Regions from separate parts of the Paenibacillus filicis genome, predicted to be linked through region 1. Evidence: predicted binding sites of a transcription regulator. Region 1 holds the regulator's gene; the other holds the start of a gene.
The links. The regulator NrdR, encoded in region 1, represses ribonucleotide reductase genes. The targets are predictions, from matches to a motif close to AACACNATATATNGTGTT.
Positions count from the first base shown of each region.

Region 2: a site for NrdR is predicted at 6,059-6,076, ahead of WMW72_RS21575 (adenosylcobalamin-dependent ribonucleoside-diphosphate reductase). Genes of this name have one in related genera too.

Region 1 covers NZ_JBBPCC010000001.1:518,155-525,773, reverse strand. Annotated here, with positions in the region: gene ytaF (sporulation membrane protein YtaF) at 1-659, shown strand, start outside; gene coaE (dephospho-CoA kinase) at 692-1,288, shown strand; gene WMW72_RS02435 (lytic transglycosylase domain-containing protein) at 1,285-1,854, shown strand; gene WMW72_RS02430 (alpha/beta-type small acid-soluble spore protein) at 1,935-2,159, opposite strand; gene nrdR (transcriptional regulator NrdR) at 2,258-2,740, shown strand; tRNA gene WMW72_RS02420 (tRNA-Ala) at 2,833-2,905, shown strand; gene WMW72_RS02415 (winged helix-turn-helix transcriptional regulator) at 3,193-3,660, opposite strand; gene WMW72_RS02410 (YciI family protein) at 3,736-4,041, shown strand; gene WMW72_RS02405 (DinB family protein) at 4,043-4,510, shown strand; gene WMW72_RS02400 (SRPBCC domain-containing protein) at 4,961-5,437, shown strand; gene WMW72_RS02395 (IS110 family RNA-guided transposase) at 5,620-6,378, opposite strand; partial or broken gene WMW72_RS02390 (IS3 family transposase) at 6,967-7,619, shown strand, end outside.
Region 2 covers NZ_JBBPCC010000015.1:76,610-84,228, reverse strand. Annotated here, with positions in the region: gene WMW72_RS21610 (hypothetical protein) at 1-332, opposite strand, end outside; gene WMW72_RS21605 (YqhG family protein) at 499-1,308, opposite strand; gene WMW72_RS21600 (hypothetical protein) at 1,379-1,510, shown strand; partial or broken gene WMW72_RS21595 (YqhG family protein) at 1,492-1,647, opposite strand; gene WMW72_RS21590 (DEAD/DEAH box helicase) at 1,650-3,479, opposite strand; gene WMW72_RS21585 (lipoate--protein ligase family protein) at 3,711-4,562, shown strand; gene dat (D-amino-acid transaminase) at 4,921-5,769, opposite strand; gene WMW72_RS21575 (adenosylcobalamin-dependent ribonucleoside-diphosphate reductase) at 6,142-7,619, shown strand, end outside.

The DNA of each region.
Region 1 (7,619 bases):
TTAGTTTGGATGGATTTGGCGTAGGAGTAACCTACGGACTGCGCAAGATCAGGATTCCGTTAATTTCGATTGCGATTATTTCTTGCTGCTCGGGGTTCATCATATTTATCTCCATGCAGATCGGCGTATGGATGAGCGGGTGGGTACACCCGGATCTGGCCAAGAACATCGGCGCGCTGATTCTGGTTGGGATCGGGTTATGGGCCTTGTACCAGCTCTATGCGCAGCGTAAGGAAGATTCCGTTACGGACGAACCGCAGGTTACCATCTCTTCACTGCCTGATCCTGGGGCTGCCGTTCTAGCGTCCCCCAGTACCAAGGAGATTATCTATATCGAGCTGAAGCGATTCGGGCTTGTTATTCAAATTCTGCGGAAGCCTTCCATCGCGGACATGGACCGTTCCGGCACGATCTCCGCGTATGAGGCGACACTGCTCGGCCTGGCCCTATCTCTGGACGCGTTCGGCGCGGGCATAGGGGCCGCCTTGCTAGGCTTCACGCCTTGGCTGACGGCAGCTGTCATCGCAGCGGCCAGCGGTATTTTCCTCGGACTTGGCCTGCGCATAGGCCTGAGATTCGCCGGTGTCTGGTGGATGCGCCGGATATCCGTGGTTCCCGGATTTCTTCTTATTATTATGGGTATTATGAAACTGTTCTAATCTATGACGAATGAAGTAGGGGAGTCAGGTTTATGAATATTGGATTAACCGGAGGAATCGCCTGCGGCAAAAGCACGGTAGCGGCGATGCTGGTCCGCCGCGGAGCATTGCTCGTGGATGCGGATCGTATCGCTCGGGAAGTCGTAGAGCCGCATACGCCCGTTCTCGCCCAGGTGATCGAGCGCTTCGGCGCTGATCTGCTGCTGCCGGACGGCTCGCTCAATCGCAAGAAGCTGGGGGAGCGGGTATTCGGCGACGAGTCCGCCCGGCGCGATCTGGAGGGGCTGCTGCATCCTCCGATCCGCGCGACGATGCGGGAGAGGATGCGAAGCTATCAAGAGGAGCATCCAGACAAACTGGTCGTCGTAGATATTCCGCTTCTGTACGAATCCGGCCTGCAGGCGATGGTGGAGCAGGTGCTGGTCGTCTATGTGCCGCGGGAGGTACAGCTCTCCAGATTGATCGCCAGAGACGGCATGACGCTGGAGCAGGCAGAGAAGCGCCTGAATGCCCAGATGCCGATTGAAGAGAAGAAGCGGCTCGCCGACATCTTGATTGACAACACAGGCTCGCTGGAGGAGACGGAAAGACAGCTGGACCAGTTTTGGATAGAAAGGGGACTTTCATGAGGTTTTGGCGCAAGAAACGGGTATTTGCCGTTCTCCTGGTGACCTTTCTTGTTTTCTTATTCCTAAGCAGTTCCTTTGTCGGCCGGTATATCTATCCGATCTCCTATCAGCATGAAATCCGGCTATACGCCAAGAAGTATGAGCTTGACCCGTTTCTGGTTGCTGCCGTTATCCGTGTAGAAACAAACTACCAGCCGCATATGGAATCGAAGAAGGGCGCTTATGGCTTGATGCAATTAATGCCGGATACCTCATCATGGATTATCGAGAAGGCGGCCTTTGATGATACATACCGTAATCAGCTTGATCAGCCTGCTGTTAGCATTGAGCTCGGAGCCTGGTATTTGAACTGGATGAGCAAGCAATTCGGCGGGAATATGTACGCGATGATCGCCGGATACAACGCTGGGCATGGGAAGGTCAGCCGCTGGCTGCAGGAGAAGCGGTGGGATGGTACCTTGTCTAATGCGCAGCAAATCCCTTATGGAGAGACACGCCATTACCTTCAGCGTGTGACGTATTATTACCATAAATATCATAAGCTATATGGAGAAGAATGGAAGTAAATGGAGAAAGAAGCGCTGGACAAGCCGCCCTTACAGGAGGAATATCCGGCACTTCTTCTCGTTTTCAGCAAAACGTGGTATTATTTGTATTGACCGGCAAGCGATTGCTCGGCGATTTGTACCAAGCGGCGTGTGATGTGACCACCGATCGCACCAGTATCACGAGTAGCTACGTTACCGTAGTAACCGTCTTGGGGAATTGCGATCCCCAATTCTTGGGCTACCTCGTACTTCAGTTGATCCAACGCTGCGCTAGCTTGTGGCACGACCAGTGCGTTGCTGCTGCGGGATTGACCTGCACCCATGTCTGTTCACCTCCTTGTCGGTTGGTAATCCTATTATGCTCGTTTCGCTTGGCATCATGTGAGGGAGTCTTTGGAAAAAGGAAAGGAAGAATTACTACATGAAATGCCCCTTCTGCGATTATTCCGGAACGAAAGTGCTTGACTCGCGTTCCGCCAATGAAGACAAGTCCATACGCCGCCGCCGTGAGTGTGAGAAATGCTCGAAACGCTTTACGACGTTCGAAATGGTTGAAGAAACGCCCCTTATCGTCATCAAGAAGGATGGAAGCCGTGAGGAATTCAGCCGGGAGAAAATGCTGCGCGGTCTGATTCGCGCCTGCGAGAAGCGCCCCGTTCCGCTGGAGCGTCTGGAAATGATTGTATCCGAGGTGGAGAAGCAGGTCCGCACTACGGCCCAGGCCGAAGTGGATAGCCGCGCCATCGGAGAGATTGTGATGACCGAGCTGTACCCAGTCGATGAAGTGGCCTACATTCGCTTTGCATCGGTATACCGGCAGTTCAAGGACATCAATATGTTCATGAAGGAGCTTAGCGGGCTGTTATCCAAGCACCAAGTCGGCGGTGATGGCGGGAAAAATTAATTTTCCGCCAACCGTTGACAAGCCCGCAGCACCATGGTATTATCATTCTTGTCGCTAAACAAGGGCAAGAAAATGAAGGAATTAAATATCATGGGGCCTTAGCTCAGCTGGGAGAGCGCATCGCTGGCAGCGATGAGGTCAGGGGTTCGATCCCCCTAGGCTCCATACAAAAAACGTCATCACTTATAGTGGTGACGTTTTTTTGTATGGATTGCCTGGGGGGGAGATGAACCCCTATAGGTTCGCCCGCGCGGACGAAAGAAGTGAATAGGCTTCGAAGTAATACTTCTAATGTAGGAGCACGCCGTCTGAATCTACCGCTAAAAGTCCTTGTCGAATACGCTTCGTCAGCATAAATGAGGATTCTAATAAAGGTTGCGTTTTTTATTGGTCTAAAGGGGGAGCACCTTACAAATTCACCCGCTCAAGATACATACATGTTACTAAAACCACTACCGCTGCTCCACTTGCTTAATTACACTCCCTGGACCAGCGAATACAGATCCGCCATTTTGAACCGTCTTCCGTATAAGTTGAATTAAACTGTCCTTGTCCATCTGGATATCGTTCAACCATGCTAAGGTATCTGCAGTTTCGGGTTCATGCTTCACTCCCCAGGTTGATAACTCCCACAGGACCGGTAATAAATCCAACCCGGACTCCGTTAATGCGTACAGGTCTTTTCTCTTGTCACTGGGATGGGGGCTCTTGGTAATCAAGCCCAGTGTCTCAAGACGAGACAATCGATTCGTTAGTATATTTCTAGCAATCCCTTCATCCGAGGCAAGGAATTCCCCGAACGTTTTCTTTCCTGCAAATATGATATCCCTGATGATAAGCAATGACCATGAGTCGCCTAACAGATCAAGAGAAAATGAGATCGGACAATCCGATCTTCTATGTGGTTTGAAATTTTGCATAGGGCCTCCCTTGACTTCCTAGATTGATTATAATTATAATTAAGTCAGTTTCAAAATGCAACTGAAATGGAGGGGATGGAATTGAAATTTTTGTTGGTTTATAGAGGCGGTGTCGTTCCAGAAGATCATCTTGATCGTAACATTAATGAACTATGGGGATGGCTCGACAATTTAAAGGAAAAAGGGTATGAGAAGGTACGTTTCGCGGGAAGCGGCCGTAAAAGCATTTCGAAGGATTTGATTGCTGATTACTCCGGAGACATATTCGGCGTTTCCATTATCGAAGCTGGTTCTTTGGAGGAAGTGGTCTCATTAACTTCAGATTGGCCGGAGTTACAATACGGGGGCAGGATTGAGATCGTAGAAGCGATAGGTGATTAGCATGTCCGATACGTATATATTTAATTTGTTTGCAGATGTTAGAAAACAAATATTGAGTGTAATAACAAGACTGTCAAAGGGTCAAATGGAACACGTTCCTAAAGGCTTCAACAACAATCTACATTGGCAGGTCGGTCATGTGTTAACGATAGCGGATGATTTAATATTTGAGTTTTCGGGAGTTGGGGCAAGGATTCCACAGCACTATAGAACTTATTTTGCTTCAGGAACAAGTCCCTCAAGCTGGCCGGGGCAACCGCCAGGGATTGAAATACTTCTTAGGGATTTGGAAAATCAGATGGTGGAAATATGCAATAAGTATGACGGTCTGCTGGAGCAACCTGTAGCATATGAGAACAACTTTCTTCAAGCAAGTGTAATCGGTGAACTTTTTTATGTTCTACTTGCCCATGAAAGTACACATCTAGGAATGCTTATTGCGATGGACAAGGTTTTGCAGAATGAATAAATGGATAACGACTGAGAGGTAAGGGGTCGCCCGCGTGGACGTACTGAACTTCTTATTCGACTGATTGCGTAGAAAGACGCTAGTAACTTTCATGACGTCTATAGCATTCCAACTCCAGTATGATGTGGAGTGACTCCATGTGGGCGTTCGTTCTTATTCGGCGTTTTGTGCGGGATTCGATCATGAACGATTTCAAATCGCTCACAGGCCTCTGCAACATGTATCGAATTAGGTTTGTTAGATAGACTTGATCTTCATACCGCGCCAACATTGCTTGAGAAAGGTACACGATTATTTGATCATATTAGTCAGGGAAGTGTGACGCTCGAATCAAATGAAGGAATCGAGAGTTATCCATGTTAAATATGATGCGATTAAATGAATGGATTGAGTATCCTGTTAAACCTATTTTTATAGGTGAAGAAAAAGGGGAACTAAGGAGGTAGTTACATGGTAGATACAAATAATAACAAAAGAATTGATACTGCTTCAAGAGTCATTAGGGCGTCAGCACAAGTAATTTATCAAGCAATGTTGAATCCAGAAGCGCTCGCTTTATGGCTTCCACCGGAAGGAATGTCTGGTCAAATCGATACATTTGATGCAAGGGAAGGGGGTGTTTATAAAATGACGCTTATCTACGAAGGAGATGAAGAGATACAGGGAAAAACCTCAGAAAATAGAGATGTCACTGAAGGCGAATTTTTGGAGCTAATTCCAGATGAACGAATTGTTAAAACCGTTCAATTTCATTCAGAGGACACACGATTCTCTGGTGAGATGATCCAAAAATGGCTGTTAGAAGCCCATTCAGAAGGAACAAAAGTGACTGTCATTTGTGAGGATGTTCCTGAAGGGATACGAAAAGAAGATCATGACGTTGGTTTACGATCCACGTTGGCGAACCTTGCAGTATTTACGGAGTGATAAGAGACTTTTTCTGTGAAAAGAAAGAAACACCTATGGTGGGTCTCGTCTTAGAAGTTGAAGAATAGCAGAAAAATGGCAATAGAATGCCCGTTTTTTTCGCAAGAGCAACAAGTGCTTTTTTCTTGCCACGACGGGAGGCTAGAGACCAGAACTTAGCTGATAAGCGCGTGTTACGGGTTTTAGAAGCAGCCCAAGCCGCCTCGCATAAAGCTGTTTTGATGTGAGGATTCCCTTTTACTGTGCGGGTACTTTTTTTGACCTGCGCTTTCGTGATTGCCTGGTGATACTCCCGCCCAAGAAGTCAGGTGAGCTGCCGTAGGCAATTGATTCATGTTATGGCCCATCTCAGCGAGTATACTGGCGGCGGTTATTCGTTTCACACCAGGCATGGTTTGCATGAGCTCCATCTCTTCCTTGTAGCTGACTAGATACTCCTCGATCCGCTCATCCAATTGACGAATCGACTCTTCGTAAAAGGCGATTTCATTCCACAGAAACCGGATCATAAACATTTGATGCTCATCCAGTGTCCCAAACAAGGAATCTGCCAATTCAGGCACTTTTTTCTTTACATTGCCTTTGACGCGGCCCTCAATATCGCTAGGATCGATAAATCCTTGCTCCATTAACCTTTTGAGCAAATTGCGCCCTGAAACGCCAAAAACATCGCTAATGACCGTTCCAAGTTTAATGTTGGCGCATTCCAGTACCTTTTGAAGCCGGTTTTTCTTTGCAGTTAGTCCACCCACTTGCTTCTTGCGAAGACGGGTGAGTTCGCGCAGGTCTGTCTGAGGGACAAAGCTGGGCTCAATTAAGCCATGCCTGAGAAGTTTTGCAATCCACTCAGCATCCGATACGTCGGTCTTGCGTCCAGGTACGTTTTTTATGCGCTGGGCAGGATTTGCCCATACAAAGCAACCCCTTGTATTTTTTATCAACCGTTGAGGTGAATTATTTTCAACAGTTTCTGATCAACCTGGTCATTGGGTATGAGGCGGTTTCCTTGATGACAGGGATCACCTTATGGGTCAGTGTATCCGTCACCTAGGTATATACCGGCTACGCTGTACTGACTTAGGCAAGCGGCTGAGAGTTTTTCGCAAGTTGCTTCAGTCGAACGAGATTCTTCCCTCTTTTGATCGAAATGTATTTGAAAGCATCATGGACAAAGTAATTGTTGGAGACCCATCCGATCCGTATCAACTGCCCTTCGTCTATAAGACAGGTTTTCATAAATAGCGTTCAAAGCAGAAGCAAAATGCACAAACAGATTCAAAAAAGTCCTTAAAAAATGAAAGGAGTGGATTGTGTTCCTATTCCCCGGACGACGCTGGGATGTATTTTTTTGTAAATTTGATTACGTGATTATTTTGGTCGATTTTCTTCATTGCCCCTGTTTCCTTATTAAGATAACACATTATCAATATTAGCACTTGATACACGAAATAGGAGTACTGGATCGTATACACTTAGTTGGACAATAAAAATAAGGGCTTGCCTATCATCCTAAGGAGCGGATCTCTACAATGCCAAAACAACAACGACGTACTTTTACAGCACAATTCAAAAAACAAATGGTGGGACTATATGAAAGCGGTAAATCCAGAGCAGCAATTGTGGAGGGATATGACCTTACCGCCTCCGCTTTAGACCGCTGGATCAAACAAGCCACGACTACAGGATCCTTCAAGGAGAAGGACAATCACTCGTCAGAGGAAAATGAGTTGCTTGCTTTACGAAGAGAAAACCAACGTTTGAAAATGGAGGTGGATATTTTAAAGCAAGCCGCGCTGATCATGGGACGAAAGTAGCTATCATCCAGAACAATCGTGATAAATACTCGGTATCAGCAATGTGTGACGTCGTGCAAATCGGAAGAAGCACGTTTTACTATCAAGCGAAAGAACAAACGAACGAAGAAGATGTAACCGAAGCGATTGTGGACATTTTCCATAAGAATCGAAAAGTTTACGGTACACGCAAGATAAAAGTCAAGCTCCAGGAACGTGGTTTCGTCGTCTCCAGGCGTCGAATGGGTAGGATCATGAAAGAGCATGGGCTTGTTTCCACGTACACCGTGTCCCAATATAACCCGCTTAAGGGCGCATGCAATGAAGCGTCTACAGCCCATACACTGAATCGCGAATTCGATCAAACGGAGGCTAGACGATTCGTTGTC
Region 2 (7,619 bases), on a different contig from region 1:
GGACCCAGAGGCTGGCTTGTCCAGTCGGCATGTGCCCATTTCTCGAAGCCCGGCTGCCTGGACAATTCACCGACATACCCGGCAACGGCTGCTTTGAGATCCTGGCTTAGAGGACCGGCAGGCGGATTGCCTGGTACGGCTATTCCGTGAGTGGCTGGAGCTGCCGGAAGTGCTGCAGCTTCTCCGGATGGAGCAACGGCTGGAGATACCGACTGAATAGCTGCGCTGGCATCCTGCGAGGCAAAGCCCGCTGATGTATTCGCCGCAGGTCCCAGGACAAGCAAGCTGGTTCCCAGAGCGACGGAAGAGAGGAGGAGCACTACTTTTCTCATGAACATTCACCTGCTTCACCTTGGAGTCGGTGCATATCGCCTCGACCTGCGCCGCATGAGCGAATATGCCTTTATTGTACAAGCTATGCTGGGAAAAGTTTGTTAGAACCTGTAGAAGGCTCCAAAATACTTTTCCCGTTAAACTGCTAGCGTTCGCGCGGGTTCGTCAGGAGAGCGGCCCGTTCGATGCCGGGAGGTGGAACAATCCGCAGTTGATGGCGGAAATTTGGACGCGCGGCCGGTATTGCCATTCGACCTCTTGCGTACGCCGCTCATACTGGGCGTCGATCTCGGCTCGAATCTCGGGCTCGGCCGTCTTGAGCAGCGCCTCGTAATAGTCCCGAACCCGGTTATGCTCCTCGCGAAGCCGGATATTGGCGTTCATGGCCCAGCGGTGATCGTAACGCGCCAGCTTCTGTTCCATGAACTGTTCCAGAAAAAGAACGGCCCGTGGCAAGGTCAGCTTATCCGGGACGACATAGACCCTTGCCGGAAGCCGGGGCGTAAGCCTGCGCGGAGCGATCCATTCCTGGAACTGCTCGCGGATCTCGCCGGTCTGCAGCTGGATGCCGATGGAGTGAAATTCGCTGCGCTTCATATCGCAGGTCAGCTCGACCTTGTAATTGACCGCCAGCCACGTTTCGTAAGGGATGGTGTGCGTGGGCTGCGCCGTCTGCGGTGAAGGGGGAGAATAGGCTTCGAACAGCCGGACGAAGCGTCCCTTGGCCTTCACGGCGGCGAAGATTTGCTCCAGCCTGCGGCTGCCGTAGGTCATCTCGTCGCGCGGCACCCGTGCGGTGAAGGTCGTAGGCACGAAGCCGAAGTAGCGGCCGAGGATGCTGTCACCCTGCGGCGGCTGTCCGGCCTGTGCTTGCCCGTCCCCCCCGGTGGCTGCCTGGCCCGCTGGCGGCGGGGAGCCCGCAGAGCTGGCTTGCCCGTTGGCGGCTGGGGCGGGGGCTCCTGATGCCGCGGCCACCGTGCCTGCCCGGGCCCCTGCTGGGTTCCCGGGCTGCGTGGCGGCGGCCGTCATCCCGGGCGGTGCCGCCGTGCTGATGCCTGGCGGCGGTCCGGACGTCTGGGGCTGCGGATGCAGCTCCCGGTACGTGTCCGGGTCGAAGATGAAGGTGCAGGTCATCGTCTCCGGCGTGACGCCCGTCCGCTCCACGAAGCTCCAATAATAGGGCCGGTGCGTCAAATCGCGGTCGGCGGACGGGGAGAGCTTCACGGTGACATAGGCCGGATGCTTCTCGACAATGTCGCATTGCTCGGCCTCCAGGTAGCGGAGGACGAAGGATTGGATCTGGGTGCTGTCCATGGTCATGGCCGTACCTCCCCGCCACCGGGCACTTGCTGATTGACCGTTTGGCCAACGGCGCTGAGCAGGGAGGAGAAGGGGGCCGCTTCCTGCGTGCTGAAGCCCGGAGCCTGAGCCCCGGACCCGGCTTCTCCGCGCAGCATGGTGAACGACTCGCCCAGATCTTCAATCTGGCGGCGGATGTCGCTCGGATCGCGGGCGGTCAGGATCAGCTTGGCCAGATGAGATTCCAGCGGGGTGTTCTGCTCCAGCCGCTCCAGGATTGTATCCAACTCACCGATCACGAGCTCGAACATGTTGATTTTCTCATGCAGCAGAGAGAGAATATGCTCCTCGATCGTGCCCGTCGTGGACAGATTATAGATCTTCACATCCTCCTGCTGCCCGAGTCGGTGAACCCGGCCTATCCGCTGCTCGACCCGCATCGGATTCCAGGGCAGATCGAAGTTAATCATATGGTGGCAGAATTGAAGGTTAATGCCCTCGCCTCCGGCTTCGGTGGCGATCAGCACCTGGGCGCGGTTGCGGAACAGGTCCATCATCCAGTCCTTCTTGCCCCGGTTCATGCCTCCCCGGTAGGGGACGGCGGTAATTTTGCGGTCTCGCAAATACTGCAGCAAATATTCCTGGGAGGCACGGTATTCGGTGAAAATGATGACCTTGTCCGGAATGGACTGGATCAGCTCCAGTACCTTTTCCGCCTTGGTATTCGCCTTGATCCCGCGGATGACTTCGACGAGCTCCCAGATCTTCGGTCGGATCGGGGAGTCCTCTTCCGTCTTCTTAAACATGTTCACGAGCGTGATAAACACCGCGTCCCGGCTGGAACAGACCTCGCGCTGGAGCGTCACAAGCGACAGCACGCTGCTCAGATCGCCGCCGGACTCCTCGTACCTCGTGCGGACGAACTGGGTCACACCGTCGTAGAGCGCCTGTTCTTCGGACGACAGCTGCAGCGGAATATTGCGAACGATCCGCTTGGTGAAGGACACATTGCCGTCGCTGCGCCGGTTGCGGATCATCACCTTGCCCAGCTCCTGCTGGAGCTGCTCCTCATTCTTCGGCACGCGCTTGTCGACGACGAAGTTGGCCTGAAAGCTCGTCTGGCCGCCGAGCTGTCCCGGCTTGAGCAGCGTGATCAGATTGTACAGCTCCTTGAGGTCGTTTTGCACCGGCGTAGCGGTCAGCAGGAGGCAATACTTTTTCCGCAGGTCGAGTACGAACTGGTAGTTGGTTGTTTTCTTATTCTTGAGCTTATGCGCTTCATCGATAATCAGCATATCGTATTCCTGGTCCATGACGATGCCACGGTGCGGATCGCGCTTGGCGGTATCCATGGAGGCGACGATGATGTCCTGTTGGGCCCACATGTACTCCTTTTTCTGAGCAACGGCGGGAATGCCGAACTTCTGGTTCAGCTCGCGCACCCATTGGAGAACAAGCGAAGCCGGAACGAGAATCAGCACCTTGCGGACGAGTCCGCGAATCATATATTCCTTCAGAATCAGCCCGGCTTCAATCGTCTTGCCGAGCCCGACCTCATCAGCCAGAATCGCGCGTCCACGCATCTCGGTGAGCACCTTCTTGGCGGTTCCTATCTGATGCTCCATGGGTACGAGATTCGGCAAGTGGGACAAGCACAGCAGATCGTCGAACGAGCGGATCATGCCGGAACGCTCGGCCTCGCAGGCGAGACGGAACATCGTCCAGTCGTCCCACGGTCCGTTTTTTTGCGCGCGGGCGTGCAGCTCCTCGAACCATTCCCGTTCAAAATGAAGCTCGACATGCTCATTCAGCGGGCGCACATGTTCTTTGCGTTCGGTCGGTTGCATGGTGGACACTCGCTCCTTTTCATCGGGGCTTGCTAAACTAGGTTGATGGATTAAGGCTTTACTGAACGGTACCGCTTGCAGCAAGTCTCGCAAGACCATGCGGTTCCCGGGTCCAGAGTTAATTTTTAGTATGGACGAAACCGCGCTCTTTCAAACGGGAACGGGATGCTTTATGATGAAGGGTAGCAACTTGGTTAAGCGTCATACTCTGAAGATGAGCAGGTGATGGAGATGTTGGAAACGAATGAATGGAGATGGATTCAGTCGGGGGCAGGCGACCCGGCCTATAATATGGCAGTGGATGAAGCGATTCTGACGGCTCACAGCGAGGGACTGGCCCCGCCTACGGTCCGGTTCTACGGGTGGTCCCCGGCGACGCTGTCGATCGGCTACTTCCAGAAGGCGAAGGATGAGATCGACTTCGGCGCGCTGAAACGCGAAGGCTACGGATTCGTACGCCGGGCGACCGGCGGACGCGCTGTCCTGCATGACCAAGAGCTGACCTACAGCATGATCGTGTCGGAGAGCTACCCGGGCATTCCACGCAGCGTCACGGAGGCTTACCGGATCTTGAGCCAGGGCTTGCTGCTGGGCTTCCGGCGCCTCGGCTTGGCGGCGGATATGGTGCAGCTGGCGAGTCCGGAGGAGCAGGAGAAATATGCGTCGATGGGATCGGCGGCCTGCTTCGATTCGCCGTCATGGTACGAGCTGGTCGTCGAGGGACGCAAGATCGCAGGCAGCGCGCAGACGCGGGCGAAGGGCGTCGTGCTTCAGCACGGCTCTATTCTGCTGGATCTCGATGCGGATGCGCTATTCGATCTGCTGCTGTTCAACAGCGACAGGATCAAGGACCGGATGAAGCAGCAATTTCTCCGCAAAGCGATTGCGATTAATGATTTGCTGCGCTCGGTCGGACGCGAGCCGGTCGGTCTCGCGGAGGTGGTCTCGGCCTTCGAAGCGGGGATTGCCGAAGGGCTGAATATTCGGTTGGTACCGGGCGAGCTGACGGATTACGAGCGGGAGCTGGCGGACAAGCTGGTGGAGGAAAAATACGGCAATGCGGAGTGGAACTTGCGCCGGTAAGGTATTCCTGCTGCCTTGCTGAGGGGATGGTTAGGAGAAGTCTCTTTGGCGGGCATTCAGTAGCTCGCAGTCGGATTTGTTGGAGAACGCTGGTGACGTGCACGGACGTCCCGGCGTTCTTTTTATTTGGACGTTGTCTGCAGCCGGTAGGTGAACCGAAGCAGGCATGGAGGGCCAACAATAGAAGAAGAGCCGTCCGTGTTCGGAGGGCTCTTCGCTGATGAATGGGTTGATGGTGGCACGGTGGAGTGCATGGTCGAATCGACAATAGATTGCTGCTAAGGGCACCGGCAGTTGTTAGGGCTGGAAAGTGCCGGCACAGGGGAACACGGAGTTGTCCGCTGTGTGGAGTCAGATATTAACGGCTGGAGATCGCCGTGTCAAAGGCGGTCTGCAGCTGCTGGACGATGGGACCGGGAGCGCCGTTGCCGACCGGGCGGTCATCGATGCGAATGATCGGCGTGATTTCGACGGTCGTCCCTGTCACGAACGCTTCATCGGCCTGACCAAGCGCCTCGAGGGTGAACGGCTCTTCAATTACGGGAATGCCCAGCTCCCGCGCAAGGCCCAGCACAACATAGCGCGTGATGCCGTGCAGGATCAGATGATTGGCCGGATGTGTGCGCAGAATGCCGTTCTTGACGATCATCACATTGGAGGCGCTGCATTCGGTCACCGTTCCCGAGCGGTGAAGAATGACTTCATCGGCTCCGCGGTCCAGCGCCTCTTGCTTGGCCATCACATTGGGGAGCAGATTCAGCGTCTTCAGATCGCAGCGCAGCCAGCGGATGTCCTCCCCCGTCACGGCGCTGATGCCGTGGCGCATCGCTTCGAGCGGGCGCTCATAGGGGTAGGCATAGGCCATCAATACCGGCTCGGCATAGGCCGGGAAAGGATGCGAGCGGGCGGCGATGCCACGCGTGATTTGCAGGTAGATGTTTCCGGTCTGCACATCATTGAGGCGGATGAGCTCCTGCAGCTTCTCTTCCATCACGGACCGGGAGAAGGGGAGAGGGATGCGAAGCGCCTTGGCTGTTCTCTCCAGCCTGTCGAAATGTCCGGCTGCCTCGAAGACGACACCATGGTACACACGGAAAACCTCATATAATCCGTCACCGAAATAATATCCCCGGTCGTCCGGTGAAATCTGTACGGCTTGGCGGGGGAGCAGTTCGTTTTGGTACCATATATAGGATGCTTGCGTCATAATAGAACGTCTCCTTTGCTGAGGGGATAAGAGTAAGGGAATAAATTTGTGATGAGAACATACGTTTGTGTTTAATTGAGGTTCTATGATAAGCTAATACTAGACTATCAAGGAGAACGGCGGAAGTCAAAATGCAGTCTGCTCACCAGGCGGGGGGAAAGCGAGAGTCAGTCCGGAACCCGGAAGACGGGTGTCGGCAGGTACGAATTAGTGAGCTTGCCGGAGGAAATAGAAGGGAACGGCAAGCCGCTATGAGGTGAACAGTGTTTTTCACCTTTTGTTCATTAGAACTACTACATATAGTGTTGTATAATGATTTAACATCCACATATTGCGATCATGAAACTTTTACATGTCCGGGAGGTTGTTGTCTTGAAGACGGTGAAGCAAGCCAAATTGGAAGGTTTAAGCGAAAAAATATTTCTCGACCGCTATGCCATGAAAGACGCGGACACGAACCGCACGCAGGTGGGGGACACGGTCCTGGTGCTGACCAAGGACGATCCGAAGTTTCCGGCCAAGGAGGTCGGGGAGGTCATCGAACGCCAGGGCTCGACCGTGAAGGTCAAGGTTCGCAGTGGAGAGATCGTAGAATCGTCGGTCGAGAAGCTGACACTTACCGTAGAGAAGACGCCTCAGCAGATGTGGGACCGTCTGGCTGGAGCTATGGCTTCCGTAGAGGCCACGCCGGAGAAGCGCCAGCTCTGGACGGATCGCTTCCGCTATATCTTGGACGACTGGAAGCTGGTACCGGGAGGACGGATCGCAGCCGGAGCGGATGCCAGCGACGAGCTGACTCTGTTCAACTGCTACGTCATTCCCTCTCCGCATGATAGCCGCGGCGGGATCATGGCTACGCTGACCGAAATGACTGAGATTATGGCCCGTGGAGGCGGAGTAGGGATCAATCTATCTTCTTTGCGTCCGCGTCGAGCGGTCGTCCGAGGTGTGAATGGTTCGTCCAGCGGCGCTGTTTCCTGGGGCGGCTTGTTCAGCTACACGACGGGATTGATCGAGCAGGGCGGCAGCCGGCGCGGCGCGCTCATGCTGATGATGAACGATTGGCATCCTGATGTGGTCGATTTTATTACGGTCAAGCAGTCGATGGGGCAGATCACCAATGCCAATCTATCGGTATGTGTGAGCAATGGATTTATGAAAGCCGTCAAGGAAGACCTGGACTGGGAGCTTGTCTACCCGGACACGACTGACCCCGACTATGACCCATTGTGGGACGGCGATCTGGACAAGTGGCGCAGCTTGGGTAAGGCGGTTATTCCTTATCGGACAGTCAAGGCACGGGAGATTTGGCATACCATTATCGAATCCGCCTGGAAGTCCGCGGAGCCTGGTGTCGTGTTTATGGAATATTACAACCAGATGTCCAACAGCTGGTATTTTAACCCGATCATCTGCACGAATCCTTGCGGCGAGCAGGGGCTTCCGGCTTGGGGGGTCTGCAATCTCTCGGCGATCAACCTATCCAAGTTCTACGATGAAGAGAAGCATGATGTGGACTGGGAGGAGCTGGCCAAGGTCGTACAGTATTCGACGCGCTTCCTGGACAATGTCATCGACAAGACTCCGTATCACTTTGAGGAAAACCGTGTCAACCAGCAGAACGAGCGCCGCATCGGCCTAGGCTCCATGGGATTGGCGGAGCTGATGATCAAGCTCCGCATTCGCTACGGCAGCACGGAATCGCTGGAGTTCCTGGACCGGCTGTACGGCTTTATGGCGCGTGAGGCTTATCTGGCTTCCGCCGATATCGCGGAGGAGAAGGGCTCTTTCACGCAGTTCGATGCGGATCTGTTTCTGCAGAGCGGGTTTATGAAATCGATGACCGGCGT